One region of the Amycolatopsis silviterrae genome, then DNA from elsewhere that is predicted to be linked to it. Evidence: riboswitches for the same ligand, from Rfam matches in the RefSeq annotation. Region 1 holds a riboswitch; each other region holds the start of a gene.
The links. A riboswitch is a leader RNA that binds a small molecule or an ion and turns the genes downstream of it on or off. The one in region 1 is predicted to bind cobalamin.

Region 1 (9,589 bases):
GCGTTGCAAGGCAGCGGCGCCCGGCAACGCGGCGTCGTCACGATCCGGGGAAAGGATCCCAGGGGCCTGAAACCGCTGCCGCGGCGGGAACTCGCGGCTCTGGTCCCGCAGTCCCCGGCGGATCTGCTGTACCTGCACACCGTCGGCGAGGAACTCGCTTCCCCCGCAGCGCAGACGATCCTGGACGCACTCGCCCCCGGCATCGACCCGAAGGCACATCCGCGCGACCTCTCCGAAGGCCAGCGCCTCGCCCTCGCGCTCGCCGTGCAACTGGCCGCCGACCCTGCGGTGCTCCTGCTCGACGAGCCGACCCGCGGCCTGGACTATCCCGGCAAACAGCGGCTCACCGCGCTGGTTCGGGCCTATCCCGGCGCGGTCCTGATCGCCACGCACGACGTGGAATTCGTGGCCGAGACGTGCGATCGGGCAGTGGTGCTCGCCGAGGGCGAAGTGGTCGCCGACGGGCCCACTGCGGACGTCGTGGTGTCCTCGCCGCTGTTCGCCCCGCAGGTGGCGAAGATCCTCGGCGGCGGCTGGTTGACCGTCGACCAGGTCGCGGGGGCGCTGCGGTGAGCCCGGTGCGCATCGGCCGCTGGTCCGCGGTCTCGCTGGCGGTGTCGTCCGTGCTGGGTGTCGCCGCGTTCTGCTGGCCGTTCTTCGTCGCCCCGGGCACGGTGCTGGCCGACGCGGCCACCGAGGCGCCGCTGATCTTCGGCCTGCTGCTGGTGCTCGTGCTCGGGGTGTTGCTGGCGCAACTGGCGGACGGCGGGATCGACGCGAAAGCATTGGCGTTGCTGGGGGTGCTCGCTGCGGTGAACGCGGCGCTGCGCCCGCTCGGGGCCGGTGCCGGCGGCATCGAGACCGTGTTTTTCCTGCTGGTGCTCGCCGGGCGGGTCTTCGGCCCCGGATTCGGCTTCACCCTCGGCGCGGTGTCGCTGTTCGCCTCGGCGCTGCTGACCGGCGGAGTCGGGCCGTGGCTGCCGTTCCAGATGTTCGGCTGCGCCTGGGTCGGGCTGGGCGCCGGGCTGCTTCCCCGAGCCAGCGGCCGCCTTGAAATCGGTCTGCTGGCGACGTACGGGGCGGTGTCCGCGTTCGCCTACGGGCTCGCGCTGAACCTGTCGTTCTGGCCGTTCGCGCTGGGTGCGCACACCGCCCTGTCCTTCGACCCCAACGGGTCCACTCTCGCCAACCTCGGCCGCTACCTCCTCTTCGACGTCGCCACCTCGCTGAGCTGGGACACCGGCCGCGCGGTGACCAACGTCGTCGCGATCGTGGTGTTCGGCCCGCTGGTGCTGGCGACGCTGCGCCGTGCTTCGCGCCGCGCCGCCTTCGACGCGCCGGTCGAGTTCCACGACAAACCGGTGTGACGAGCGACCAGCACCAGCGACCCTGGTCAGGCGCGGGCGACGGCGCGCTGGGCTGGGCCGCTGTACGTGCTGGACGGCCGGATGAGGCTGTTCGCCGCGAGCTGCTCGGTGATGTGCGCCGTCCAGCCGGTGATGCGGGCGGCCACGAAGATCGGCGTGAACACCGGGGTGTCGAAACCCATGAGGTGATACGCCGGTCCGGCCGGGTAGTCGAGGTTCGGGTGCAGCCCCTTCTTCGCGTGCATCGCCCGCGCGAGAGCCTCGTAGAGGTCCAGCAGCCGGTGCCCGTCGCGGAGTTCCGCGACGACCTGCAGCGCCTGGCGCATGGTCGGGACGCGCGAGTCGCCCTTCTTGTACACGCGGTGGCCGAAACCCATGATCTTGCGTTTCTCCGCGAGCGCCGCCTCGAGCCAGTTCGCGGCGTTGTCCGCGGACCCGATTTGCTCGAAGGTCTCCATCACGGCTTCGTTGGCGCCGCCGTGCAGCGGTCCTTTCAGCGCGCCGATCGCGGCGGTCACCGCACTGTACAAATCGGACAGAGTCGAGGTGACCACGCGCGAGGTGAAGGTGGAGGCGTTGAAACTGTGTTCGGCGTAAAGCACCAACGAGGCCTCGAACGCGCGCACGATCGCCGGTTCCGGCACCGAACCCAGTGCCAGGTAGAGGAAGTTCTCGGCGTAACCCAGGTCGTCACGCGGCTTGAGCGGAAGAAGTCCTCGACGGCGGCGCTGGGTGAGCGCGACGACCGACGGCAGCGCGGCGAACAGCCGGAGCGCCTTGGCCTGGTTGGCGGCCGGACTGTTGTCGTCCTCGTCCGGGTCGTTCGCGCCGAGGATGCTCACCGCGGTGCGCAGCGTGTCCATCGGGTGCGCGGACTCGGGCAGGGCGAGCAGGGTGAGGACGAGATCGTGCGGAAGGATGCGATGCGCGCGCTCGATCGCGTTCTGCTCGGCCAGCTGGTCCGCCGTCGGGAGTTCGCCATGCCAGAGGAGGTACGCGACTTCCTCGAAGCTGCACTGTGCGGCGAGGTCCTGGACCGGGTAGCCGCGGTAGGTGAGCGAGTTGGTGTCCGGGTTGACCATCGAGACCGCGGTGGTGTCGACGACGACGCCGGCGAGTCCTTTGTGGATAGCGGGTGCAGGCATAGGTGTCCCCTTGACGGAATGCGCGCCGGTCAGACGCGGAAGTCGAAAACGCTTTCGTCGAATGCGTTGTATTCGGAATAGTCGAGAAGTTCGTACAGGTCGCGGCGGTGCTGCATCGAACCGAGCAGCGACGCCTGGCTGCCTTGTTCGGCGATGGTGCGCAGGCCGGTGTCCGCGGCGTGCATGGCCAGCCGCAGCAAGGTGACCGGGTAGATGACGACGTTGACGCCCGCCGATGCGAGGGTCTTCGCGTCGAGCAGTTCGCTTTTCCCGAATTCGGTCATGTTCGCGAGGATCGGGATGTCGACGGCCTGGCGGAGCCGTTCGAAATCGGCGGCGTCGGCCATCGCCTCCGGGAACAGCAGGTCCGCGCCCGCGTCGGCGAATTCCTTGGCGCGGACGATCGCCTCGTCCATGCCGTGCACGGCTTTCGCGTCAGTGCGGGCGGCGATGACGAAGTTCGGGTCGCGGCGCGCGTCGACGGCGGCTTTGATCCGCTTCACCGCGGTGTGGCGGTCGACCACGTCCTTGCCGTCGAGGTGGCCGCACCGCTTCGGGTTGACCTGGTCCTCCAGATGCATCCCGGCGACCCCGGCGTCCTCCAGCAGCTGGACGGTGCGCGCGGCGTTCATCGGCTCGCCGAACCCGGTGTCCGCGTCGACCAGCGTCGGCAGCGCGGTGACCCGCGAGATCTGCTGCGCGCGCCCGGCCACCTCGGTGCTCGTGGTGAGGCCGATGTCGGGCAGGCCGAGGTCGGCCGACAGCACCGCGCCGGAGATGTAGACGCCGTCGAAGCCGCGCCGTTCGATCAGCTTCGCGCTGAGCGGGTTGAAAGCGCCGGGGAGGCGCAGCAGCCGCCCCGAGCCGAGGGCCTCGCGGAAACCGGCGCGTTTCTCCGCGGCGGAGGGCGTGGCGTGGAGCATCAGAAAATCCCCTTCGTCTTCGGGGTCGCGTCGATCGATGCGGGCAGCGTGAGTTCGCGGACTTCGGCGGTGTCCAGTTCGGGCAGTCGGCTGACGGTGTCGAGGAACCGGTCCTGGTCGGCCGGTGCGATCACGCCGTCGGCGAGAGTGCGGAACTTCGCCACGTACTGCTCGCGGGTGAACGGATGAGCGCCCGCCGGATGGGCGTCGGCGACGGCGATCTCGTCGGCGATCGTGGTCCCGTCGGCGAGGGTGACCTCGACGCGTCCGCCGAACGCCGGTTCCGGCGCGTGGTAGCGCCGGGTCCACTCCGGATCCTCCACAGTGGACACTTTGTGCCACAGCTCCACGGTGTCCGGGCGGGTCGCGCGTTCCCGGTCGTAAGACCTCTCGTGGTGCCAGCCGCCGTCCTGCAAGGCGACCGCGAAGATGTACGGAATGGAATGGTCGAGCGTTTCGCGACTCGCGTTCGGATCGTACTTCTGCGGGTCGTTCGCGCCGGAGCCGATCACGTAATGGGTGTGGTGGCTCGTGCGGATCACGATTCGCTCCATCTTGCCCAGCTCGCCGATCCGCGGGCCGAGCCTGCGGGCGAGGTCGATCAGCGCCTGGCTTTGGTACTCCGCTGAATGTTCCTTCGTGTAGGTGTCCAAAATGGACCGCTTGGCCTCGCCCGGGGCGGGCAGAGGCACCGTGTACCGGGCTTCCGGGCCGCCGAGCAGCCACGCGAGGAAACCGTCCTCGCCCTCGTAGATCGGGCTCGGCGCGCCCTCGCCGCGCAGTGCCCGGTCGACCGCCTCGATCGCGGTCTTCCCGGCGAACGCGGGGGCGTACGCCTTCCAGGACGAGATCTCGCCCTTGCGGGACTGGCGGGTGGTCGTCGTGGTGTGCAGCGCCTGGCCGATCGCCTGGTACACGGTTTCGGTGTCCAGCCGCAGCAGCGCGCCGACTCCGCCCGCGACCGACGGGCCGAGGTGCGCGATGTGGTCGATCTTGTGCTCGTGCAGGCAGATCCCGCGGACGAGGTCGACCTGCAGCTCGTACCCGGCGGCGATCCCGCGGACCACATCGGCCCCGGAGCGCCTGGCGTGCTGTGCGACGGCGAGGATCGGCGGGATGTTGTCGCCCGGATGCGAGTAGTCGGCGGCGAGGAAGGTGTCGTGGTAGTCCAGTTCCCGCACGGCGACGCCGTTGGCCCACGCGGCCCATTCCGGGGAGTAGCGACCGGCGACGCCGAACACGGTCGCGCCGGGACTGGCCGGATGGGCGAGCGCCTGGTCGCGCGCGGCGGACACCGGCCGCCGGGACAACGAGGCGGCGGCGACCGCGGCGTTGTCGAGCACCCGGTTGACCACCATCTCGGCGACCTCGGGCAGCACCGGCACCGGGTCGGTGGCGACCGCGGCGAGTTTCCAGGCGAGCTGTTCCTCCCTGGGCAGCGGCTCGGCGGAACGGTAGGTGCGGACGGTGTGGTCGATCATCGCTTTCCTTCGTGACTGGTGAACCCGCTGCTGTGAACGTTGTGATGCTTGACCGTCAGCGTGGCACTCGCGGGTGCGCCCGGCCAGTCCTGCGGCCGGTGAAGTGTTGTGAAGGCTGGCCCGATTCTTGTAACAGTTGTTAAAGTCCGTTTGTGGAGAAGATGTACGCCGGGGCGAGGCTGCGGCAGCTGCGCGAGGACCGGTCGCTGTCCCAGTCGGACCTGGCGAGGCTGCTGGAGATCTCGCCGAGCTACGTGAACCAGCTGGAACACAACGGCCGTCCGCTGACCCTGCCGGTGCTGCTGAAGCTCACCGAGCACTTCGGCGTCGACGCCGAGTTCTTCGCGCCGCAGGACACCGCCCGTCTGGTCGCGGACGTGCGCGAGGTGTTCGCCGACGACACGGTCGACGGTGCGATCTCGCCGGCCGAAGTGGACGAACTGACCACGCAATTGCCCGGCGTCGCCCGCACGATGGTCGCGTTGCACCGGCGCTACCGCGAAGCCGTCGAGAACATCGCCGCGCTCACCGCGGAGCAAGGGATGGACCGCGCCTCGGTGCAGCAGCCGCACGAGCAGGTGCGCGACTGGTTCTACGCCCGCAACAACCACGTCGCCGCGCTCGACCAGGCCGCGGAAGGCCTCGCGGCGGAGCTGCGGCTGCATCCCGGGGAAGTGCGCGCGGGACTGGTCGCCGCGCTGAAGGACCGGCATGGGGTCCGAGTGGTCGCCGAAAACCTCGGTGCCGGGCAACACTTCTTCGACCGCTGGCGGAAGGTGCTGCGGCTGTCGCCGATGCTGCGGCCGGGACAGGCCGCGTTCCGGCTGGGGTCCGAGCTGGCGATGCTCGAAGCGGGCGGCGCGATCGACCGGCTCGCGCACGGCAGCGGCTTCGCCGACGAGACCGCGCGGCGGCTGCTGCGGATCGGCCTCGCCAACTACTACGCGGGCGCGCTGGTGTTGCCCTACCGGGCGTTTCTCGGTGCGGCAGAACGACTTCGCTACGACGTGACGCTCCTGTCCGGCGAGTTCGGCGTCGGCTTCGAGACCGTATGCCACCGGCTGTCCACCTTGCAGCGGCGCGGCGCGCGCGGGGTGCCGTTCTCGTTCGTCCGGGTCGATCGCGCGGGCAACGTGTCGAAACGCCAGTCGGCCACCGGATTTCACTTCTCCCGCGCCGGCGGCTCGTGTCCGTTGTGGATCGTCTACGAGGCGTTCGCCTCGCCGGGCCGGATCGTCACGCAGATCGCCGAACTGCCGGACGGCAAGAAGTACTTCTGGCTGGCCCGCACGGTCACCCGGGAGGCGGGCGGGCACGGCGAGCCGGGCAAGACGTTCGCGATCGGCCTGGGCTGCGAGCTGCGGCACGCGAGCCGCCTCGTGTACTCCGATGGGTTGGCGCTCGGCAAGGACGCGGCGGTGACCCCGATCGGCATGGGCTGCAAGGTGTGCGAGCGCCCGGCGTGCCCGCAGCGCGCGTTCCCGGCGATCGGCCGCCGGATGCGGGTGGCCGACCACGAGAGCAGTCTGCTGCCGTACCCGCCGCTGGAGTGAGAGCGCGGGCAGCGTAGTGCTTCGGCCGTCGCCCGGATGAGGGGTGCGCCACTCTCGACATAGTCGGACTTCCTACTTTATGGTGTCCACAGGTCCACGGTGCAGGGAAGCCGGTGCGAATCCGGCGCGGTCCCGCCACTGTGACCGGGGAGTGCCGTCCCACGCGGGACAAGGCCACTGGCGAGAGCCGGGAAGGCCGGGACGGGGCAGATCCGGGAGCCAGGATACCGGCCGTGGACGTCCGTGTTCGTCCACGAGGATGGAGCAGAACGCATGTGGCTGACCCCTGCCTGCGTGAAAGACGCCGACCCGCCGCCGCTGCGGTAGGTCCGCGCCGTCGTCCCGCCGCGGCGGGATCCGGTGCTTGTCGCGCCGCGTGGTTTCCGTGCGGCAGCTCTCTCCTGCGCTCTTTCCGAAAGGCTTCGTTGTGACTGGTGAACTCACGCATTTCGTCGGCGGCAAACCGGTTCCTGGCACGTCCGGACGGTTCGCCGAGGTCTACGACCCCAGCTCCGGTGCCGTGCAGGCGCGGGTCCCGCTGGCCTCAGCGGCAGAGGTCGCCGCCGCGGTCGGCGTTGCCGCCGAGGCGCAGCGCGAGTGGGCGCGATGGAATCCGCAGCGCCGTGCGCGCGTGCTGATGCGGTTCGTCGACCTGGTTCGCGCGGAGGAGGACAGCCTGGCGCGGCTGCTGTCGTCCGAGCACGGCAAAACCGTCGCCGACGCGCGCGGCGACATCCAGCGCGGGCTGGAGGTCGTGGAGTTCGCGATCGGCATCCCGCACCTGCTCAAGGGCGAGTTCAGCGACAGCGCCGGGACCGGGATCGACGTGTACTCGATGCGCCAGCCGCTCGGTGTCGTCGCCGGGATCACGCCGTTCAACTTCCCGGCGATGATCCCGCTGTGGAAGGCCGGGCCAGCGCTGGCGTGCGGCAACGCGTTCGTGCTCAAACCGTCCGAGCGCGACCCGTCGGTGCCGTTGCGGCTCGCGGAACTGTTTCTGGAAGCGGGTCTGCCGCCGGGCGTGTTCTCGGTGGTGAACGGCGACAAGGAAGCGGTTGACGCGCTGCTCACCGATCCGCGGGTCGAGGCGGTCGGCTTCGTGGGCTCGTCGGACATTGCGCAGTACGTGTATTCGCGGGCCGCGGACCACGGCAAGCGGGCGCAGTGCTTCGGCGGCGCGAAGAACCACATGATCGTGATGCCGGACGCCGACCTCGACCAGGTCGTGGAAGCGCTCGTCGGCGCGGGCTATGGCTCGGCGGGGGAGCGCTGCATGGCGATCTCGGTCGCGGTGCCGGTCGGCGAAGCGACAGCGGACGCGCTGGTGGAGCGGCTGGCCGCGAGGGTGAGGACGCTCAAAGTCGGGGCCGGGCTGGATGAGACCGCCGACTTCGGGCCGCTGGTCAGCGCGGCCGCGGTGCAGCGGGTGCGGGACTACGTGGACGTCGGCGTCGCCGAGGGCGCGGAGCTGGTGGTGGACGGCCGGGATGTCGTGGTCGAAGGGCACGAGAACGGGTTCTTCCTCGGCGGCTGCCTGTTCGACAAGGTGACGCCGGAGATGCGGATTTACCGCGAGGAGATCTTCGGCCCGGTGCTCGCGGTGGTGCGCGCGGCCGACTACGAGGAGGCATTGCGGTTGCCGAGCGAGCACGAATACGGCAACGGCGTCGCGATCTTCACCCGCGACGGCGACACCGCCCGCGACTTCACCGCGCGCGTGGACACCGGCATGGTCGGCGTGAACGTGCCGATCCCGGTGCCGATCGCCTACCACACCTTCGGCGGCTGGAAGCGGTCCGGCTTCGGCGACCTGAACCAGCACGGCCCGGATTCGGTGCGGTTCTACACCAAGACCAAGACCGTCACCTCGCGCTGGCCCTCCGGGGCCAAGGAAAACGCGAGCTTCGTCATCCCGACGATGGACTGAGGCGCGCCGTGCATCTCACCGACGAGCAGCGCGCGCTGCGCGACACGGCGGCGGAATTCGCCGCCGAGCACCTTGCGCCGCACGCGCTGGAATGGGACCGGGACAAGCATTTTCCGGTCGACGTGCTGCGGAAAGCGGCCGAACTCGGCCTCGGCGGGCTGTACTTGCCCGAGGATGTCGGCGGCTCCGCGCTGGGCCGACTCGACGGAGTGCTGGTGTTCGAGGCGCTGGCCACCGGATGCCCGTCGATCGCGGGCTATGTGTCCATCCACAACATGGTCGCCGCGATGATCGACCGCTTCGGCGACGACCGGCAGCGTGGCCGTTACCTGCCGCGGATGTCCACTATGGAATCTCTGGGCAGCTACTGCCTGACCGAACCGGGTGCCGGTTCGGACGCGGCGGCGCTGGCCACCCGCGCGCGCCGCGACGGCGACGAGTACGTGCTGGACGGCGTGAAACAGTTCATCTCCGGCGCGGGCGCTTCCGAGGTGTACGTAGCGCTGGCCCGCACCGGCGGCCCCGGCGCGGGCGGGATCTCGGCGTTCGTCGTGGAGCGGGAGACGCCGGGGCTTTCCTTCGGCGCCAACGAAGCCAAGATGGGCTGGAACGCGCAGCCGACCCGGCAGGTCGTCTTCGACGGCGTCCGGGTGCCGGTCACGGCGCTGCTCGGCGAGGAAGGCGGCGGATTCCGGGTGGCGATGTCCGCTTTGGACGGTGGACGGCTCAACATCGCCGCCTGCTCGCTCGGCGGCGCGGACGCCGCGTTGACCAAAACGGTGCGCCATCTGACCGAGCGGACCGCGTTCGGCAGGCCGCTGTCGGACGCGCAGGCGTTGCAGTTCCGGCTCGCCGACATGCGTACTGGCTTGGAGGCCGGGCGCACTTTGCTGTGGCGTGCGGCGGACGCTTACGACCGCGGAGATCAGGACGCGACGGCGTTGTCGGCGATGGCGAAACGGTTCTGCACCGACACCGGGTTCGAGATCGCCAACGAAGCGCTGCAACTGCACGGAGGATACGGCTACCTCGCCGAATACGGCGTGGAGAAGATCGTCCGCGACTTGCGCGTGCACCAGATCCTCGAAGGGACCAACGAAATCATGCGGGTCATCATCTCCCGCCGGATGTTGCAGGAGGCGGCATGAGCGACGTCGAGTTCATCGTCCACAGCGGGCTCGGCCGGATCACCC
Region 2 (9,589 bases), on a different contig from region 1:
ACCGGTTGCGGTCGCGTTCGTCGGCGTCCGGGTCGAACAGCATCCACTGCGCCTTGCCCGCTTCTTTCGCGCGGTGCAGGGCCAGTTCGGCCGCGCGCAGCAGGTCGCCGTGGGTGCCTTCGTTCGCCGGGCGCACGACGATCCCGATGCTCGCGCTGACGCCGATGCCGTGCCCGTCGACGTACACCGGCTCGCTGAGTTCCTCCAGCACCTGGTCGGCCAGGTCGACCGTCTTCCTCGCGGTCAGCTCCGGGCCGCGCAGCAGCACGGCGAACCCGTCGCCGGACAGCCGGGCGACGTAGCCGTCGTGGTGGCCGGCGAACACCGCCGTCAGCTTCCGCGAGATCGCCTTCAGCACCAGGTCGCCCATGCCGGCGCCGAGGCCGTCGTTGATCACCTTGAACCCGTCGATGTCCAGGTACAGCAAGGCGATCTCGGCGGAGCCGCCGGAGCCGAGCGCGACCTCCAGCTGGGCGGTGAACGCGGCGCTGTTGGGCAGTCTGGTGAGCGAATCGTGCAGGTTCTGGTGCCGCAGCCGTTCGCCGAGCAGGTGCAGGTCGTCGTCATCGGCGGCCATGAACACCGGGAAGTACGTGCCGGGCCGGTCGCCGGGCAGCGACGCGATCGTCACGTTCGTGGTGAGTTCGCCGTCGCGGCTGTGGCCGAGCTGCACGCTCTGGACGGTCCGGCGGGCGTCGGCGGTGAGCGGCAGCCCGTCGAGCGCGCCGCGCAGCCGGTCGGCGTCCTGCGGCCCGGCGGCGAGATCGGCGATGTGCTTGTCCCGCAACGCGGTCGTGGTCGTGCCGAGCAGGGTGGCCAGCGCGGCGTTCGCCTCGACGACGGTGCCGTACGGGTCGGTGAGCGCGATGCCGAGCGGGGCGGAGGCGAAGAGCGCGGTGAAGCGCCGCGTGGCGCCCGTGTCCTCGGGACGCGCGGCGACCTCGCCGGCGAAGTCGAGCAGCATCCGCTCCACCTCGGCGGGAGGGAGCGTTACTCCGTTGGTGTCAGTCAGCGTCGCCGCGTACTTGCGCGCGACGTCGACCAACCCTGGCATGGCACCAGGCTCCGGCACACTCCACCTCTTCATACGCGGACAAAGGCCAGCTCAGGACCGGTGCGGGGAGTCCGAGGACCCACACTGGGTACGAGTTGGCCGCAAGTGATGCCACGGCATCACGGACCAAACAGGGTGTCTACCGGCTGAACGAGTGATGAGCACTACACAACTGGTGACATCAAGTCACCTTGAGTACACGAAGGTGGCCTGTACTGCGGTTTTGTCTCCAGTCGTCGACCTTTCTGTCCCGCTCGGCGGCCGTCAACGATAGGCCAACCGGGCCGGCAGTCCGTCGGCGGGCACCGGTAGCGAGACGTAATCCCACTTGGCCACGTAATCCTCGGGCACCGACCAGCGGTGCGCCCGCAGCAGCTCGTGCATGAGCGCCTTGACCTCCAGGCCGCCGAACTGCAGCCCGATGCACTTGTGCGCGCCGCCGCCGAACGGCATCCACGCGAACCGGTGCGACTTGTCCTCGCGGCGGTCCGGGCCGAACCGTTCGGGGTCGAAGCGCAGCGGATCGGTCCAGTGTTCGGGGGAGTAGTGGTTCAGCGTCGGCGAAACCGCGACCATCGTGCCTTCCGGCAGGTAATGGCCGAGGACGGCAGTGTCCTTTGTGGTCTTTCGCGCCAGCGACGGCACCGGCGCGCGCAGCCGCAGCGCCTCCTTCATCACCAGGTCCAGCGTTTCGAGGCTTTCCAGCGCGTCGAGGTCCGGCAGGTCGTCGCCGAGGCGCAGCGACTCCTCGCGGGCGCGGTCCTGCCATTCCGGGTGCTTCGCGAGGTAGTAGGCCATCGCGCTGGCGGTGATGGTGGTCGTGTCGTGCGCGGCCATCATCAGGAAGATCATGTGGTTGACGATGTCGGCGTCGCTGAACCGATCGCCGTCTTCGGAGGCCGCGTGGCAGAGCGCGGAGAACAGGTCGTCGCCGTCCGCGTCGCGCTTCGCCGCCAGGTTCTCGCCGAAATAGCGCTCCAGCGTCCGCCTGCCGCGCAAACCCGCGGCCCAGCGGCCGCCAGGCACCGGATACCGCACCACGGCGGTACCGGCGCGCACAGCGGCCACGAACGCGCGGTTGATGCGTTCCGCGTCGGCGGCCGACCGCATGCCCATGAAAACCTGCGTCGCGACGTCCAGCGTCAGCTGTTTGAACGCCCAGTACAGCTGGGGACGGCCGGACGGCAGCGCGGCGACGCCTTCGCGCAGCGCCGGGCCCATCTGCGCGACGTAGCCGCGGAGCCGGTCGCGGGTGAACGCCTCCTGCATGATCCGCCGGTGCAGGTGGTGCTCGCCGAAATCGAGCAGCATGAGCCCGCGCTCGAAGAACCGCTCGATGAAGAACTTCCAGCCCTCCTGGGAAAACGCCTTGTCCTTGTTCACGAGCGCGGCCTGGGTGGCTTCGGGGCCGGACAGTGTCACGAGCCGCTGGCCGAAGACGCCCATCCACGACACCGGGCCGAACTGCCCGAAGCGGCGCAGGCTGAAGTCGAGGCCGAACCGCATCCCGTCGAGGGTGTGGCCGATCAGCGGCGGCCCGTCGTCGCCGAGGATCGGCTTCAGGCCGCTGCCTTGGGGTGGCGGCGCGAGCTCGCGGACCGGCCAGTGCGCGCCCAGCCAGCGTTCGTCCACCTTGCGCGGCAACGGGATCGCGGTCAGCGGCGGCATCCGGCCGCGCAGGTTTTCGGAAAGCTTCGTGACGCCGTCGCTCCCGGCGTGGACGACCTTGCCGAGCGCGCCGCCCGCCGTCGGGATTCCCGGTTGTCCGGTCACGTCCGCCATGGCGACCACCTCCCGGCCAGGGTATCGGCCGCGTCCACGGTCCCGCGTTATTGACGCGATGACAATACCTGCGGGCCGTGCCGTTCGGGTGATCCTCGGGCCGGTGCCGGGCGACAGAGCCGCCCGGCACCGGGATCGTCAGCGAGGTCCGGCGCGCAGTTCCCTTGCCGCGCCGACCAGATGCCGCAGCGCGGGCTCGACCTCGGCGTAACCGCGGGTCTTGAGGCCGCAGTCCGGGTTGATCCACAGCCGCTCCGCCGGAACCGCGCCGAGCGCCGTGCGCACCAGGCCGGTCATCTCGTCCTCGCCCGGCACGCGCGGCGAGTGGATGTCGTAGACCCCGGGCCCGACTCCGCGGCCGAAGCCCGCTTCGGTCAGATCGGCGAGCACCTCCATTTTCGAGCGGGCGGCCTCGATGCTGGTGACGTCCGCGTCGAGGGCGTCGATCGCGGGCAGCACGTCGCCGAACTCCGAGTAGCACATGTGCGTGTGGATCTGCGTGGTCTCCGCGACGCCCGAGGTGGCCAGCCGGAACGCGGGCACCGCCCAGCCGAAGTACGCCTCGCGGTCCGCCGCGCGCAACGGGAGCAGTTCGCGCAGCGCGGGTTCGTCGACCTGCACGATGCGGATCCCGGCCGCCTCCAGGTCCGCGACCTCGTCCCGGACGGCCAGCGCGACCTGCCGCGCGGTGTCGGCCAGCGGCTGGTCGTCGCGGACGAACGACCAGGCCAGAATCGTGACCGGACCGGTCAGCATGCCCTTCACCGGCCGGTCGGTGCGGCTTTGCGCGTACCGCGCCCATTCGACGGTCATCGGCGCCGGCCGGGACACGTCGCCGAAGAGGACCGGCGGCCGGACGCACCGGGAGCCGTACGACTGGACCCAGCCCGCCGCGGTCGCCGCGAACCCGGCCAGCTGTTCGGCGAAGTACTGGACCATGTCGTTGCGCTCGGGTTCGCCGTGCACGAGGACGTCGAGGCCGAGGTCCTCCTGCAGCCGCACGACGCGCTCGATCTCGGTGCGCATCGCTTCGCGGTAGCCGGTGTCGTCGAGCTTGCCCGCGCGGTGGGCGGCCCGGGCCCGGCGCACCTCGCCGGTCTGCGGGAAGGAGCCGATCGTGGTGGTCGGCAGTGGGGGCAGGTTCAGCGCTTTTTGTTGTGCTGCAGCGCGTTCGGGATACGGTTGGCGGACGGTGTCCTCTGGTCGGAGTGCTGCGACGCGTGCTCGGACGTTGGCGTCGTTCAACTCCTTGGCGCTGGCCCGGTCGGCGACTGCGGCTCGCGCGGGGCCGAGGTCTACGTCTTCGCCGCGCAATGCCCGGCCGAGGAGGACGACCTCGTCTACCTTTTGCCGGGCGAACGCGAGCCAGCTCTTAAGGCGTGGGTCGAGGGTCGTTTCCGCTGCTACGTCGTAAGGCACGTGCAGCAGGGAGCAGGACGTGGAGATGCTTACGTGTGCTGCGGTGTCCCTCAGTCGTGCTGCGCGGGCTAGCGCGACGCCGGGGTCGGTGCGCCAGACGTTGCGGCCGTCCACTACTCCGGCTAGTACTTCCTTGTCTCGCAACGCTCCTTCCGCGGCTACTTTGTCTACAAAGGACGCGTCGGTGACCAGGTCGACGGCTACCGCTTCGATGGGGGAGCGGGCCAGTACGCCTAGCGCGCGGCCGAGTCCGCCGAAGAATCCGGCGACCAGCAGCTTCGGGCGGTGCTTTTCCTTGGCCAGCCAGTGATAGGCGCGGGTGAGTGCGTTGAACTCCGGTGTTGTCCGGTCGGCTGCGAAGGCTGGTTCGTCCAGCTGGACCCACTCGACGCCCTCGTCGGCCAGTTTGCCCAGGAGTTCGGCGTATGCGGGCAGCAGGGTGTCCAGGAGTTCCAGCGGGGTGAAGCCGGGTTCGGTGGACTTGGCCAGCAGCAGGAAGGTGACTGGTCCGACGAGTACCGGGCGCGGGGTGATGCCGAGTGCGCGAGCCTCGCGGACCTCGTCGAGCGGAGCGGCGCCGGTGAGGGTGAAGCGGGAGTCCGGGCCTAGTTCTGGGACTAGGTAGTGGTAGTTGGTGTCGAACCACTTCGTCATTTCCAGCGCGGGTGCGTCCGGGACTCCGCGTGCGGCGGCGAAGTAGGTGTCCAGTGGGGACAGGCCCAGGCGGGTGAAGCGTTCCGGTAGTGCGCCGAACAGGGCGGTGGTGTCGAGGACCTGGTCGTAGAGGGAGAAAGTGCTCGACGGGATCGAGTCGAGACCCTGGTCGCGCAGCGCGGTCCAGGTTTGCTCGCGCAGGCGCCGGCCGGTGTCCAGGAGGTCCTCCTCGGGGCTCTCTCCCGCCCAGTAGGACTCCAAGGCCCGCTTCAGTTCGCGGGCCGGGCCGATTCGCGGGTAGCCGAGAATCGTGGTGCCGATCGTGGTCACAGCATGCATCCTCACGTGCTCGCCGGAAGAGCCCGGGCACGCGGAAACCGCTGTGCTTCGGTCGTGCCTTTCCCGCGAGGCCCGGACTCACGCACGCCGTCGGCGTGCGTGCCAGTGGCAGGTATTCGGACTCGTGGGCGTGTCGCTCGTGCCTACCGGCCGTCGCTTCCCGGGCTTGGCGCCCAGTGCTTTACCGCTTTCGCGGTGACGGCTTTCGTTCCCACATACCGCTGCGGGGCAGTCCCGGATTCGCACCGGGTTCCCTGTTGCCTCGCCGATGCGCGACCAGGCGAAAAAAGCTCGGCCACGCACTGGCGAACCAGTGGCGTGGCCGAGCTTAGCGGTTCCGGCGCGGATCCGGCACAAGCCGGACGCGGATCCCGGAGAGCGGGATCAGTCCCAGTCGAGCGCTCCGCCGGACTGGTACTCGATGACGCGGGTCTCGAAGAAGTTCTTCTCCTTCTTCAGGTCCATCGCCTCCGACATCCACGGGAACGGGTTCTCGTTCTCGCCGTAGATCGGGGTCAGGCCGATCTGCTGGGCGCGGCGGTCGGTGATGAAGTGCATGTACTGCTCGCACAGGTCGGCCGACAGGCCCAGCATGCCGCGCGGCATCGTGTCGCGGGCGTACTTCACCTCGAGCTCGCACGCGTCCTGCAGCATGCCGCGCACCTCGGCCTGGAACTCCTCGGTCCACAGGTGCGGGTTCTCGATCTTGATCTGGTTGATGCAGTCGATGCCGAAGTTCAGGTGGATCGACTCGTCGCGCAGGATGTACTGGTACTGCTCGGCGATGCCGACCATCTTGTTCCGCCGGCCCAGCGACAGGATCTGCGCGAAACCGGTGTAGAACCACATGCCCTCGAAGATCACGTAGAACGCCACGAGGTCGCGCAGGAACGCCTGGTCGGCCTCCGGCGTGCCGGTCTCGAAGTCCGGGTTCTCCAGGTTCTGCGTGTACTTCAGCGCCCACGCGTCCTTGTCCGAAATGGACGGGACCTCGCGGTACATGTTGAACAGCTCGCCCTCGACCAGGCCGAGGCTTTCGCAGATGTACTGGAAGGTGTGCGTGTGCACGGCCTCCTCGAAGGCCTGGCGCAGCAGGTACTGGCGGCACTCCGGGTTGGTGATCTGCCGGTACACCGCGAGCACGATGTTGTTGGCCACCAACGACTCCGCCGTGGCGAAGAAGCCGAGGTTGCGCTTGAGCATCTGCCGCTCGTCCTCGGTGAGGCCGTCCGGCGACTTCCACAGCGCGATGTCGGCCTGCATCGCGACCTCGGTCGGCATCCAGTGGTTGTTGCACGCCGCGAGGTACTTGTCCCAGGCCCACCGGTACTTCATCGGCAGCAGCTGGTTGACGTCGGCGCGCGCGTTGATCATCCGCTTGTCGTCGACGTTGATCCGGGCCGCGCCGACCTCGATCTCGCCGAGGCCGGTCGCGTCGGTCGTTTCCACGTTCGTCATGGTTCAGGGTTCCTTACTGGCAGGCTTCGCAGTCGGGGTCGTCGATCCGGCAGGCAGCGCCCTCGGCGGCGACGAAGTCGACGTCGGTCTTCGGCATCTCCTTCGGCTCCGCCGGGACGGCCGCGGCGGGCGACGGCGACGGCGCGGCGGCCGGGACCGCGGCGGACGGCGACGGCGACGGGGCCGGGGAAGGCGCGGCGGCCGGGGCGGCGGCGGGCGGAGCGGCCGGGGTCGGGGTGGTTCACACGGCGTTCAGCTTGCCGTCGGTGCCGCGCAGGGTGCTCTTCTCCACGTGCGTCGCGGACTGCGCCCGCAGGTAGTACGTGGTCTTGAGGCCCTTGTGCCAGGCGTAGCGGTACAGCTCGTCGAGCTTGCGGCCGCTCGGGGCCGCGATGTACAGGTTCAGCGACTGCGCCTGGTCGATCCACTTCTGCCGCACCGAACCGGCGTCCACGATCCACTTCGACTCGATCTCGAAGGCGGTCGCGTACAGCGCCTTGAGGTCGTCCGGGACGCGGTCGATCTGGCCGAGGCTGCCGTCGAAGTACTTGAGGTCGCTGACCATGACCTCGTCCCACAGGCCGCGCGCCTTGAGGCTCTTGACCAGGTGCGGGTTGACGACGGTGAAGTCGCCGGACATGTTCGACTTGACGTACAGGTTCTGGAACAGCGGCTCGATCGACTGGCCGACGCCGGAGATGTTGGAGATCGTCGCGGTCGGCGCGATCGCCATCACGTTGGAGTTGCGCATGCCGACGGTCTTGACGCGCTCGCGCAGCGGGGCCCAGTCCAGCGTCGTGGAGGTGTCGACGTCGAGGCCGTCGCCCTGGCGGGCGTCGATGAGCAGCTGCATCGAGTCGATCGGCAGGATGCCCTTGCTCCACAAGGAACCCTCGAACGACTGGTACTGGCCGCGCTCCTGCGCGAGATCGGTCGACGCCGAGATCGCGTAGTAGGAGAGGTGCTCCATCGAGACGTCGGCGAACTTCACCGCTTCGGCGGACGCGAACGGCACGCCGATCTCGAACAGCGCGTCCTGGAAGCCCATGATGCCGAGGCCGACCGGACGGTGGCGCAGGTTGGAGCGGCGCGCCTCCGGGATCGTGTAGAAGTTGATGTCGATCACGTTGTCGAGCATCCGGACCGCGGTGCGCACGGTCTTCTCGAGCCGCTCAGTGTCCAAACCGGACGGAGTGACGTGCTTGAGCAGGTTCACCGAGCCGAGGTTGCAGACCGCGACCTCCTCGGTGTTCGTGTTCAGCGTGATCTCGGTGCACAGGTTGGACGAGTGCACGACGCCGACGTGCTGCTGCGGCGAACGCAGGTTGCACGGGTCCTTGAAGGTGATCCACGGGTGGCCGGTCTCGAACAGCATGGTCAGCATCCGCCGCCACAGCTCGACCGCGCGGACCTTGCGGAACACCTTGATCTCGCCGCGCGCGGCGGCCGCCTCGTACTCGCGGTAGCGCTGGGCGAACGCGTTGCCGTAGAGGTCGTGCAGGTCCGGCGTCTCGTTCGGCGAGAACAGCGTCCACTCGGCGTTCGCCTCGACGCGGCGCAGGAACTCGTCCGGGACCCAGTTGGCGGTGTTCATGTCGTGCGTGCGCCGCCGGTCGTCGCCGGTGTTCTTGCGCAGGTCGAGGAATTCCTCGATGTCGACGTGCCAGGTCTCCAGGTACGCGCAGGCCGCGCCCTTGCGCTTGCCGCCCTGGTTGACGGCGACCGCAGTGTCGTTGGCGATCTTCAGGAACGGCACGACGCCCTGGGACTGGCCGTTGGTGCCCTTGATGTGCGCGCCGAGGCCGCGGACCGGGGTCCAGTCGTTGCCGAGGCCGCCGGAGTACTTGGCCAGCAGCGCGTTGTTCTTGTACGCCTGGAAGATCGAGTCCAGGTCGTCGTCCACCGTGGTCAGGAAGCAGGACGACAGCTGGGCGCGGTTGGTGCCGCTGTTGAACAGCGTCGGGGTGGACGCCATGAAGTGGAACGTCGAGAGCAGTTCGTAGAACTCGATCGCGCGCGCTTCGCGGTCGTCCTCGCGGATCGCCAGGCCCATCGCCACCCGCATGAAGAACGCCTGCGGCAGCTCGAACCGGACGCCGTTGTGGTGCTGGAAGTACCGGTCGTACAGCGTCTGCAGGCCGAGGAAGCCGAAGTCGAGGTCGCGCTCGGGGCGGATCGCGGCGGTGATCTTGTCCAGGTCGAACCGGGTCAGCTCGGCGTCGACCAGCTCCAGCTGGACGGCGCGGCGCAGGTAGGCGCGGAAGTACGGCGCGTACTCGGTCGCCATCTCGTCCTGGCTGGCCTGGCGCGGGGTGCCGGCGAGGTAGCTCAGCGCTTCGCCGCGCAGCTTGTCCAGCAGCAGCCGGGCGGACACGAACGAATAGTTCGGCTCCTGCTCGACGAGCACGCGCGCGGCCATGATCTGCGCGAGCGCCAGTTCGTCGGCGGTGATGCCGTCGTAGAGGTTGCGCTTGGCCTCGGCCAGCACCGGCTCGGCGGACACGTCCTCGAGCCCGGCGACGGCCTCGCCGACGACGTGCGAGACGCGGGCCCAGTCGAGCGGGCGGAGCGAGCCGTCGGCGCCCTTGACGCTCAGCGCGACCTCGGCGGAAGCGGGCGCGGCGGCGTCGCGGGCCTTCGTGCGCTCGTCGCGGTAGAGGACGTAGGCGCGGGCGACCTTGTGGTGCTCGCCGCGCATCAGGGCGAGTTCGACCTGGTCCTGGATCTGCTCGATGTGCAGCGCGGTTTCCGGGCCGGTGTGGCGCAGCAGCGCCGCCTCGACCTGCCCGGTCAGCTCCGCGACCACGTGGTGCACGCGGGAGGACGCGGCGGCGTCGCCGCCCTCGACCGCGAGGAAGGCCTTGGTCAGCGCCACCGAGATCT
Region 3 (9,589 bases), on a different contig from region 1:
ACGGCAGCCTGGTGACCTTCGGCCCCGACGACGACGCGCGAGTGCGAGAACTGCACGAACTGATCCTGGTCGCCCATGTGCGGCGGGTGCGGGTGCAGGTCCATGTGACCGGCGACCGGGCCGCGGACGCGGTGGTCGACGCGATCGAGGCGGCGCAGGCGGCCGACCCGTGGCCCGACGCCCGGCACGCGCTCATCCACGGCACGTTCCTGTCCGCAGCGGTGCTGGCCCGGCTGGCGCGGTCCGGAATCGGGGTGATCACCAGCTCGCTGATGAGGACCTACAGCGGCCCGTCGATGGTTCGCGCGCTGGGCGAGTCCCGGTGGGCCGACGCGTTCCCCGCGCGGGCTTTGCTGGACCACGGCGTGGTCGTCGCCGACAGCTCGGACGCACCGGTGACCGTCCCGGACTGGCGGCGCGGCGTCGCGACTTTCACCGGCACACCCGGCCCGAACGAGTTCTCCACCGTGACCACCCCGCTGACCAGGGAGGAAGCGCTGCGCTTGTGGACCACCGGCCCCGCCTGGCTGGAACACGCGGAGGACGTCAAGGGCACTCTCGGTGTCGGCACCCTCGCCGACCTAGCGGTTTTCGCCCACGATCCGGTCACCGCTGAGAGTGCGGAGCTGCTGAGCGTACGGTCGGAATTGACCGTGCTCGGAGGACGTGTAGTGACAGAGTGAGGGCTTGTGTACAGCAGTAATACCGACGCCGACCGCGGCGCTTTCGTGTGGATGGTGAAGAACGCGGTCGTGCCGAGGCCGATCGCGTGGGTGAGCACGGTGGACGGCGCGGGCGTGCGGAACCTCGCGCCGTTCAGCTACTTCGCCCCGCTGACGATGGACCCGCCGACAGTGCTCTTCTCGATCTCTGACACGCCGAAAGACACGCTGGACAACATTACGGTCAGCGGCGAGTTCGCGATCACGATGGCGTTGAGCGGTCAGGAAGAGCTGGTCGCACGCACGGCGTCCACAGTGGACTCTTCGGTGGACGAGGCGGAGCACGTCGGCCTGTCGTGGGCGCCGGGAGTGCGGATCGGGGTCCCGCATCCGGCCGGTGCCGGGCCGAGCCTGGAGTGCACGCTGGTGAAGATCGACGAGTTCAAGGGCTCGCACCTGGTGTTCGGCGAGGTGGTGGGAGTAGCAGTGGACGACCGCCTCCTCCGGCCGGACGGCCGCCTGGACCAGGACGCATACCACCCGGTCGGCCGCATGGGCGGCGCGACGTTCACCCGGGTGGACAACTGGGTGCGGGTCCCGATCCCGGCTCCGGAGGAGTTCCTGGCCGGAAGCCAACACCCGAACCCGCGCCGCTAGTTCCCGGATCTGCTGTCCGTGAGGGGAACCCTCACGGACATCGGTGGGCCAACGCCAGGGAATTAAGCCGGGTGGTGCCAGCCTGCTGACCGTCCATAAAGGACGCCGGCGTCGATGAAATGCCCGGCTAAGGCCGATATGCCCGTTTCTTCCGGGCTGTGAGGGACTCCCTGAGGGAATCTGATTCCCTCAGGGAGTCCCTCACGGACGACACGTTCAGTTCCGGCCGCCCGCGTTGGGGGTCGGCGCGGTCTCTTGCCGAGCCCGGCCGCAGGCGTCGGGAACAGGATCGTCGTCCGTGAAGGACTCCTTGAGGGAATCAGATTCCCTCAAGGAGTCCTTCACGGACCTAAGAATATGGTCAGATGGGCAGTAATCGGGCATTTCGGTTGCGCTGGCGTCCTTTATGGACGGTCAGCAGGTGTTGACGCCACGCGACGTAAGTTCCTGGCATTGGGGACTCAGCGTCCGTGCGGGTGGCCCTCACGGACCCCGCCGCCGCTGGAGTCCGTGAAGGTTCCCCTCACGGACAGCGAACCGTCGCTCGGCGGAGGCGCTGCGGCGAACTGTCCGGCAGGTCCCGTATCCTCGACCCCGCCCACACCTGACCAGGGAGGTCCCCGTGGCCGACGCAACCCTCGCCGGCGTCCGCGCCCGGCTCGCGGACCTCGACGACCCCAAAATCCGGGCCGTCAACGAGAAGCACGGCGACGACCACAGCGTCAACCTCGGCAAGCTCCGCGCCCTCGCCAAGGAACTCAAAGCCCAGCCCGATCTCGCCCTCGAACTGTGGCGGACCGGCGACACCAACGCCCGCCTGCTCGCCCTCCTCGTCGCGCGCCCCAAGCAGTTCGGCCGCGACGATCTCGACCGGATGCTGCGCGAGGCGGGCACCCCCAAGGTCCAGGACTGGCTTCTCGTCAACATAGTCAAGAAGACCCGCCACGCCGAGGAACTCCGCGTGGCCTGGCTCGACGACGCCGACCCGGTGGTGGCGAGCGCGGGCTGGACGCTGACCGTCGACCGCGTCGCGAAGAAGCCCGACGGGCTCGACCTTTCCGGGCTGCTGGACGTCATCGAAGCCGAGATGAAAGCTGCCCCGGACCGGTTGCAGTGGGCGATGAACCACTGTCTCGCGCAGATCGGCATCGAGCATCCCGGCCTCCGCGCCCGCGCGATCGGCATCGGGGAGCGGCTCGGCGTTCTCAAGGACTACCCGACCCCGCCGAACTGCACCTCGCCCTACGCGCCGGTCTGGATCGCCGAGATGGTCAAGCGGCAGGCTTGACGAAGACCCCGACGAACACCATGCTCGCGGCCAAAAACGGCCCCTCGGCCAGCGCCGCCAGCCACCGGTCGCCCTCCGCCCGGTCCAGCTGACCCGCCCGCACCGCGCGTTCGGTGTTCCGGCTCAGGCCGAGAATCTTGTCCGCCGTCCCGAAATCGCGGAACACCGGCGTCGCCACCGAGACGTCGCGCACCTCCAGCCCGGCGGCCAGCGCCAGCCGCGCCAAGGAGCGGCCGACGGTCGCGTTTCGGACCATCGTCGAGCACACGAAACGGTTGAACGCGCGGTTCGTCGCGGGCTCCCCGGGATCGACCACCAGGCTGTCCCAATCCGGCTCGGCGACGCACGCCAGCCCGCCCGGCCGCAGCACCCGGTGCAGCTCCGCGAAAACCCCGGCGGGATCGGCGACGTGCTGCACCATCCGGTCCGCCCGCGCCCGGTCGACGCTCGCGTCCGCCAGCGGCAGCGCGTGCGCATCGCCCAGCCGGACCGAGACGTGCGGCGCGGAAGAGGCCGCCGCCTCGACCATTCGCGGTTCCGCGTCCACCCCGATCACCGTGCCCGAGGACGTCACCGCCTCCGCCATCGCGGGCAGGTCGGTGCCGGGCCCGCAGCCGACGTCCAGCACGGTCAGCCCGGGCCGCAGCTCGAGTGCGGTCAGCACCTGCCGTTTGTAGTCGCGTCCGGCTTCCGCGACACGGGCGTAGTAGTCGACTTTGTCCGGTCTGGGAACTCCGAAAGTCTCGGCCATGTCTTCGAGTGAACCAGAAAACCGCGAGGCGCCGCAGGCTCGGCTCGACCGGCCGATCCTCTCCGCGGGCCGTTCATGCGAAAGAAGGACTGTGCGGGATTTGCCGATTTAGGTACCGTGGCAAGGGGGCCTCATTATCGCAGCTCATGCACAATGAGGGGGAATCCGATGGTTGTTCGCCTTTCGTGCACACTGTGCGTGCGCTGATAGCGCTGGCAGTTTCGTTTTCGGCGCTCCCGGGTACGGCGGCCGCCTCCAGCGTCCGGCCCGCCAGCGCTCAGGCGAACGCCGAAGTCGTTCGTATTCCGGGATGTTCGCCGCGATCGCCGACGGCAGAAGAGGACTGCCCGCATATTCTTGAGGCGTACCACTGCGTCCTCGACCGCAATTGGTCTCCGTAGCGGGGCTCAAGGGCGGGAAGGTGCACGAAAATTCCGACGGAAAGCTCCAACGCTTGGTGATGGACAAAACGATCCGACCGGCAATTCGTGGTACACGACGTCGTCGAAGGGTAGGCCTTGTCTTCACTGCCCGCCGTTGTCGAACCGCGTTCCTGGGACGACGTGCTCCTGCAGAACCCGAACCCGGACTTCGGCACGGGCGACGAGGTGCTGAGCTGGGCGAAACCGTCCCTGCCAGCGCGCTGGAAGCGCGACTTTGACGAACTCCGGCAGCGCCCTCCCGAGGGCGGCGCACTGCTGAAGGTGATCGACGCCGCGTCGTGCCGGACCGATCAGGCGCTGTTCGGCGTATTCGCGGAGGAACTCCAGTTCCCCGGCTACTTCGGGCACAACTGGGACGCGTTCAACGAATGCCTGTCCGATCTGGTGGTACTGGACGACGGCGGGCTGGGCTCGGCGTTCGGCGATCTTCCCGGCGTGGCCGCGCGGGCGCTCGTGGTGGTGCTGCTGCGTGCCGAGGAACTGCTGGCCGAGTCCGGACCGGCGGGATTCGCCAGGTTCGTCCGGTCGGTGCAGTTCGCCGACATCGAGCACTCCTGAGGCTCACTAGGGAACCGGTGCCAGCCGCACCCGAGGCGTCCCGGTACGCCGTGGCCGATCCCCGCACGTGACATTACGCACGAACCGCGCGCGCCCGGGCCGCACCGCCTAAGGTGTGGCGGGCGTGGAGGGAAGACCGGTGCGATTCCGGGGCTGCCCCGCAACTGTGAGGCTCGCCGAGCCGAAGCCAGATACCTCCGCGGGATCCATTGATCGGTCGGCGCCACGCGGGTTTGGCCAGGCCGGAGAGCCGCCGCGGCACGCGGGCGGCTCTTCTTCCGGTTCTCCCGTCCCGGCATCGGCCCGGCGCGAGGGAGTCCCATGACCGTGCGCAGGCGCGGGTTCCTGCTGGGCGCCGCGGGCGTGCTCGCGGCCGGCTGCGGCGGCCCCCGGGCGTCCGGCGGCTCCGGCATCGACACGTTTTCCGCCGTGCTCAAGGGGTCCGGCACCGACGAACGGCTCGATCCGGGCACCAGCCACCTGTTCATCGACGAAGCACGGCTGAAAGCCCTGTACGACGGGCTGTTCGAGGTCGACGACACGATGCGGCCGGTACCGCGGCTGGCCCGTTCCGCCGAGCCGAACGCCGACGGCACCCGCTGGCGGCTCTCGCTGCGCGACGCGCGCTGGCACGACGGCGCGAAATTCACCTCCGCCGACGTGCTTTACACCCTGTCGCGCGTGCTCGGCCCGCCCGGACCGCAGCCGTTCATCGCCGCCGCGACGCTGGATTCGATCGACCTCTCGCAGTCGCGCGAAGTGGACGAACGGACGGTGGAGATCGCGCTGAAACGGCCGTCGTTCGAATTCCTGACCGCGCTTTCCGCGTACGGCACCAAGATCGTCCGCAACGGCACGAAGGACTTCAAGAAGCCGGTCGGCACCGGTCCGTTCCGGTTCGAGTCGTTCCGGCCCGGCCGCGAAATGGCGGCGACCGCGTATGCCGATTACTGGGACGGTGCGCCGAAGATCAGCCGGCTGCGCATCCTCAGCGCGGAAAACGACGCGCGCCCGGCCGCGTTGCGCGGCGGCCAGGCCGATTTCGCCGACGATCTGACCCCGGCCGCGGCGAAGACGTTGCGCGCGGCGAGCGGGATCGACGTGCATTCAGCGCCGCACAGCGGAATCTACTACTTCGCGATGAAAACCGACCGGCCGCCGTTCGACAACGCGGACGTCCGGCGCGCGATGATGCGGATGGTCGATCGCGAGGAACTGGTGAAGGTCGCGCTGCAGGGCGAAGGCGAGGTCGCCAACGATGTGTTCGGCAACGGCTTCGAGTACTACGCCGATCTGCCGCCGCACCCCTATGACCCGGACCAGGCGAAAGCGTTGCTGCGCAAGGCAGGCGCGGAGAACCTGACCTTCGAACTGTTCACCGCGCCCGCGGCAGCGGGATTCGTCGACGCGGCGAACCTCTTCGCCGAACAAGCCAAACGCAGCGGGGTGACGGTGAAAGTCCGGGTCGGTTCCGGCGACACCTATTACTCCGAATCGCTGAAAGCCGGTCAGCTCACCATGGGCCAGTCCGGTCCGCTGCCGATCCCGAACCATTTCGCGTCCCGGTTGCTCGGCGGCGCGCCGCAGAACCGCACCAACTGGCGCGATCCGGAATTCGACGCGCTGTACCGCCAGGCGCTGGCCACCGCGAACCAGCCGCGGCGGGCCGCGCTCTACCGCCGGATGCACGAAATCCTCCACGACCGCGGCGGTTTCGTGTTCTGGGGCAACGCGACCTGGACCAGCGCCGCCTCCGCGCAGTACCGCGGAATTCCCGCCGGAGTGCCCAATTCGCTGAACTGGGCCCGATTCGACAAGGTGACCCGATGACCCTTTCCGAGACCTCCCTCACCGCGGACCGCGCCCGGTACTGGCTGGAGCGCTGGGACCGGCAGCAGGAGTTCTACATGCCCGACCGCGAGGAGCGGTTCGCGGTGCTCGGCGACGTCCTGGCCGAACTGGTCCCGCGCGAGGACCCGCTGATCGTCGACCTCGGCGTCGGCCCCGGCTCGCTCTCGACCCGCCTGCTGGCCCGGTTCCCCGCCGCACGAGTGGTCGGAGTGGACGCCGACCCGCTGCTGCTCGGCCTCGCCGACCTCGCGTACGGCAGCGCCCGATTCCGCACGGTCACAGCAGATCTGCGTCAGCGCGGCTGGTACGAGGCGCTCGAACTCGACCGCGCCCCCGACGCGTTCGTCAGCACGACCGCACTGCACTGGATGAACCGCCTGCCGCTGCGCGATCTGCTGGGCGTCTGCGGCGAAACCCTCGCTCCCGGCGGTGTTTTCGTCAACGGCGACCACCTCTACGAAGGTGCTGCCGGACCGCAGCTCGACACCCTGAACCGCGCACTGACCAAGCGGCGCGCGGCCCGGGCCGGAGTGGTGCGCGACGAGGACTGGGCGGCGTGGTGGCAGGCCGTCGAAGCGGCTCCGGAGCTGGCCGACCTGGTCGCCGAGCGCGCGGGCGGCTTCGCGCACGAGGTCACCGACCGCCCCTCCGTGCACGATTACCTGGCCTTCCTGCGCGAGGCCGGGTTCGCCGAGGCCGGCACGGTGTGGCAGGTCGGGGACGACCGCATCGTCGCCGGGATCCGCTGACTCCCGGCGCGCGGTTCGCGCTGCGCCGGCTCGGCATCGGCGCGGGCCAGCTCGCGGTGCTGGTCGCGCTGGTGTTCGGGCTGTCCCTGCTGCTGCCCGGCGACGCCGCGGACGTGCAGAGCAGCGACCTGTACAGCGACCGGCAGCGCGCGGAAACGCGGGAGCTGCTGGGCTTGGACGTCGCGCCGCTGCTGCGGTTCGCCCGCTGGCTCGGCCACGCGGCGACCGGTGACTTCGGCACGTCCTACGCCAGCGGCGAGCCGGTTTCCGAGGTGATCGCCGGGCCGTTCGCGATCACCGGCGTCATGGCCGCGTTCACCACGATCCTGCTGCTGCCGCTGGCCGGCTGGGCGGGCTTCGCCGCCGGGCTGCGGCCGGGTTCGCTGCGGGACCGGGTGATCACGACGGTGAGCGTGTTCTTCGACGCGATCCCGGATTTCGTGCTGGCGGTGCTGCTGGTCGCGTACGTGGCGATCGGGCTCGGCCTGTTCCCGGCGACCTTCCTCGGCGTCGACCTGGGCACCATGCTCGCCGAACCGGGGTATCTGGTGCTGCCGCTGGTGGTGATGGTCGCGCGGGTGGCCGCGCCGCTGGTCCGGCTGGTGCGGGCGGGGGTGATCGACGTGTCCGCGAAGCCGTACGTCGAGCAGGCGCGGCGGCTCGGCGTCGGCCGGGTTTCGCTGCTGCTGCGGCACATCGCGCCGAACGCGCTGGGCCCGGCGATGCAGGAACTGGGCCGGACCGGCGACGGGCTGCTGTCCGGGGTGCTGATCGTGGAGGCGGTGTTCGCGCTGCCCGGCATCGCCTCGACGCTGATCGGCGCGATCGGGGACCGCGACGAACCGGTGATTCTCGCGATCGTGCTGGTGACCGGGGCGGTGGCGGTGCTGGTGAACGCGCTGATCGACCTGGCCGGGCGGCGGATGGCGCCGTCCCGGTGAAGGCGAGATGGGCGTACGCGGGGATGGTCGCCGTCCCGGTGCTGGTCGCGATCGCCGGCCCGGTCGTAGCGGGCTGGGCTCCGGCTGAGCACCAGGCTCCGTTCGGCCCGTCGACCTGGTCCCCGTTCGGCACCGACCGGCTCGGCCGCGACGTCCTCGCCGCCGCGCTCGAAGGCGGCCGCACACTGCTGGTCGTCACTGCCCTGACCGTGCTGTGTGCCTACGCGATCGGCTTCACTCTCGGCATGGCCGCCGCCGCGGCACCCCGCCCATGGCTGGAAGACCTGATCATGCGCCCGCTCGACGTCCTGCTGTGCCTGCCCTCGCTCCTGATCATCATCGTCGCCGCGGTGCGCACCAACGGATCCACCGTCGCGATCGCGGCGGCGGTCGGGCTCGCGCTCGTCGCCCCGATCGCGCGGTTCGTGCGCATGGCGGCGCGCGGCGTCGTGCACGGCCCGGTGATGGACGCGCTCCGCATGCAAGGCGAACCGCGCCGCCACCGCTACGGCCGGTACGCGCTGCGGGAACTCGCCCGCCCGGTCGCCGCCGACTTCGGCGTCCGCATCGCCGCGGCGATCTACTTCCTGTCCTCGGCCAACTTCCTCGGCCTCGGCTTCGACCCGGCATCGCCGGACTGGGCGGTGACGGTCGCGGCCAACAAGGACGGCCTCACCGCCGCTCCGTGGTCGGTGTTCCTGCCCGCCGGGCTGATCGTCCTGCTGGTGGTCGGCCTGAACCTGCTGTGGGACGACCTGCTGGCCGATCGCGATGGCTGAACCGCTGATCAGCGTCCGCGGCCTGACCGCGCACGCCGGCGAAACGCCGCTGCTGCACGACGTCTCCCTGGACGTCCACGCGGGCGAGATCGTGACGTTGTCCGGCCCGTCCGGCGTCGGCAAGACGACCGTCGCGATGACCGCCGCCGGGCTGGAACGGCCCGGGATCAGCGTGCGGGCGGAGACGGTCGCGTCGGCCAAGGTCGGCTACCTGCCGCAACAGGCCGCGGAGACGCTGAACCCGGCCCGGCGAGTCGGCCACGCGCTCGGCGAACTGGTCGGCCTCGATGCCGGGCGGTTGTCGCGCAAGCAGCGCCGGGAGCGCGTCGCCGAGGTGCTGCGGCTGGTCGCCTTCGAGTCCGCCGACGGCCTCCTGCGGCGGTACCCGTTCGAGTTTTCCGGTGGCCAGCGGACCCGGCTCGCCCTGGCCCAGGTCCTCGCGACCCGTCCCCGCGCGCTGGTCCTGGACGAGCCGACGACCGGCCTCGACGCCGTCAGCAAAGCCGACCTCCTCCGGCAGCTCTGCGCGCTCGCCGACGCCGGGGCCGCGCTCCTGGTTGTCACCCACGACCCCGACGTCACGGCGACCCGGGCATTGCGGCTGCAGGACGGAATCCTTACGAACGAACCGTCGCCCGCGGCCCGACCCCGTCCCCGGACCGTCGAGCGGGGCACGCGGGTGGCCGAGCTGCGCGGGGTCTCTGTCCACTATGGCCGGACGGAAGTCCTCAGCGACGTCGACCTGTCGCTGTATGCGGGGGAGACCGTCGGCGTGACCGGCCCCTCCGGCGCGGGAAAGACCAGCTTGGCCCGCTGCCTGGCCGGACTGGTGCCGGTCCGCGGCGAAGTGCTCGCGGACGGGGAGCCGTTGCCGTTGCTGCGCAAGCGAACGATTCGGCAGACCGCATAC

Region 2: another riboswitch for cobalamin. It lies ahead of metE (5-methyltetrahydropteroyltriglutamate--homocysteine S-methyltransferase); the one in region 1 lies ahead of ACFSVL_RS45585 (CoA-acylating methylmalonate-semialdehyde dehydrogenase).
Region 3: another riboswitch for cobalamin. It lies ahead of ACFSVL_RS36650 (ABC transporter substrate-binding protein); the one in region 1 lies ahead of ACFSVL_RS45585 (CoA-acylating methylmalonate-semialdehyde dehydrogenase).

What each region holds. Positions count from the first base shown of each region.
Region 1 is NZ_JBHUKS010000041.1:23,656-33,244, forward strand. Features, by position in the region: gene ACFSVL_RS45555 (ABC transporter ATP-binding protein) at 1-573, shown strand, start outside; gene ACFSVL_RS45560 (ECF transporter S component) at 570-1,367, shown strand; gene ACFSVL_RS45565 (bifunctional 2-methylcitrate synthase/citrate synthase) at 1,394-2,512, opposite strand; gene prpB (methylisocitrate lyase) at 2,542-3,435, opposite strand; gene ACFSVL_RS45575 (MmgE/PrpD family protein) at 3,435-4,916, opposite strand; gene ACFSVL_RS45580 (short-chain fatty acyl-CoA regulator family protein) at 5,069-6,469, shown strand; cobalamin riboswitch at 6,542-6,719, shown strand; gene ACFSVL_RS45585 (CoA-acylating methylmalonate-semialdehyde dehydrogenase) at 6,897-8,396, shown strand; gene ACFSVL_RS45590 (acyl-CoA dehydrogenase family protein) at 8,405-9,544, shown strand; gene ACFSVL_RS45595 (enoyl-CoA hydratase/isomerase family protein) at 9,541-9,589, shown strand, end outside.
Region 2 is NZ_JBHUKS010000024.1:60,576-70,164, reverse strand. Features, by position in the region: gene ACFSVL_RS30605 (diguanylate cyclase domain-containing protein) at 1-1,054, opposite strand, end outside; gene ACFSVL_RS30600 (cytochrome P450) at 1,319-2,722, opposite strand; gene metE (5-methyltetrahydropteroyltriglutamate--homocysteine S-methyltransferase) at 2,975-5,248, opposite strand; cobalamin riboswitch at 5,339-5,540, opposite strand; gene ACFSVL_RS30590 (ribonucleotide-diphosphate reductase subunit beta) at 5,633-6,706, opposite strand; partial or broken gene ACFSVL_RS30585 (ribonucleoside-diphosphate reductase subunit alpha) at 6,720-9,589, opposite strand, start outside.
Region 3 is NZ_JBHUKS010000028.1:136,272-145,860, reverse strand. Features, by position in the region: gene ACFSVL_RS36675 (amidohydrolase) at 1-683, shown strand, start outside; gene ACFSVL_RS36670 (flavin reductase family protein) at 690-1,319, shown strand; gene ACFSVL_RS36665 (DNA alkylation repair protein) at 1,942-2,607, shown strand; gene ACFSVL_RS36660 (methyltransferase domain-containing protein) at 2,591-3,358, opposite strand; gene ACFSVL_RS36655 (barstar family protein) at 3,877-4,359, shown strand; cobalamin riboswitch at 4,432-4,575, shown strand; gene ACFSVL_RS36650 (ABC transporter substrate-binding protein) at 4,681-6,189, shown strand; gene ACFSVL_RS36645 (class I SAM-dependent methyltransferase) at 6,186-6,959, shown strand; gene ACFSVL_RS36640 (ABC transporter permease) at 6,917-7,900, shown strand; gene ACFSVL_RS36635 (ABC transporter permease) at 7,897-8,679, shown strand; gene ACFSVL_RS36630 (ABC transporter ATP-binding protein) at 8,672-9,589, shown strand, end outside.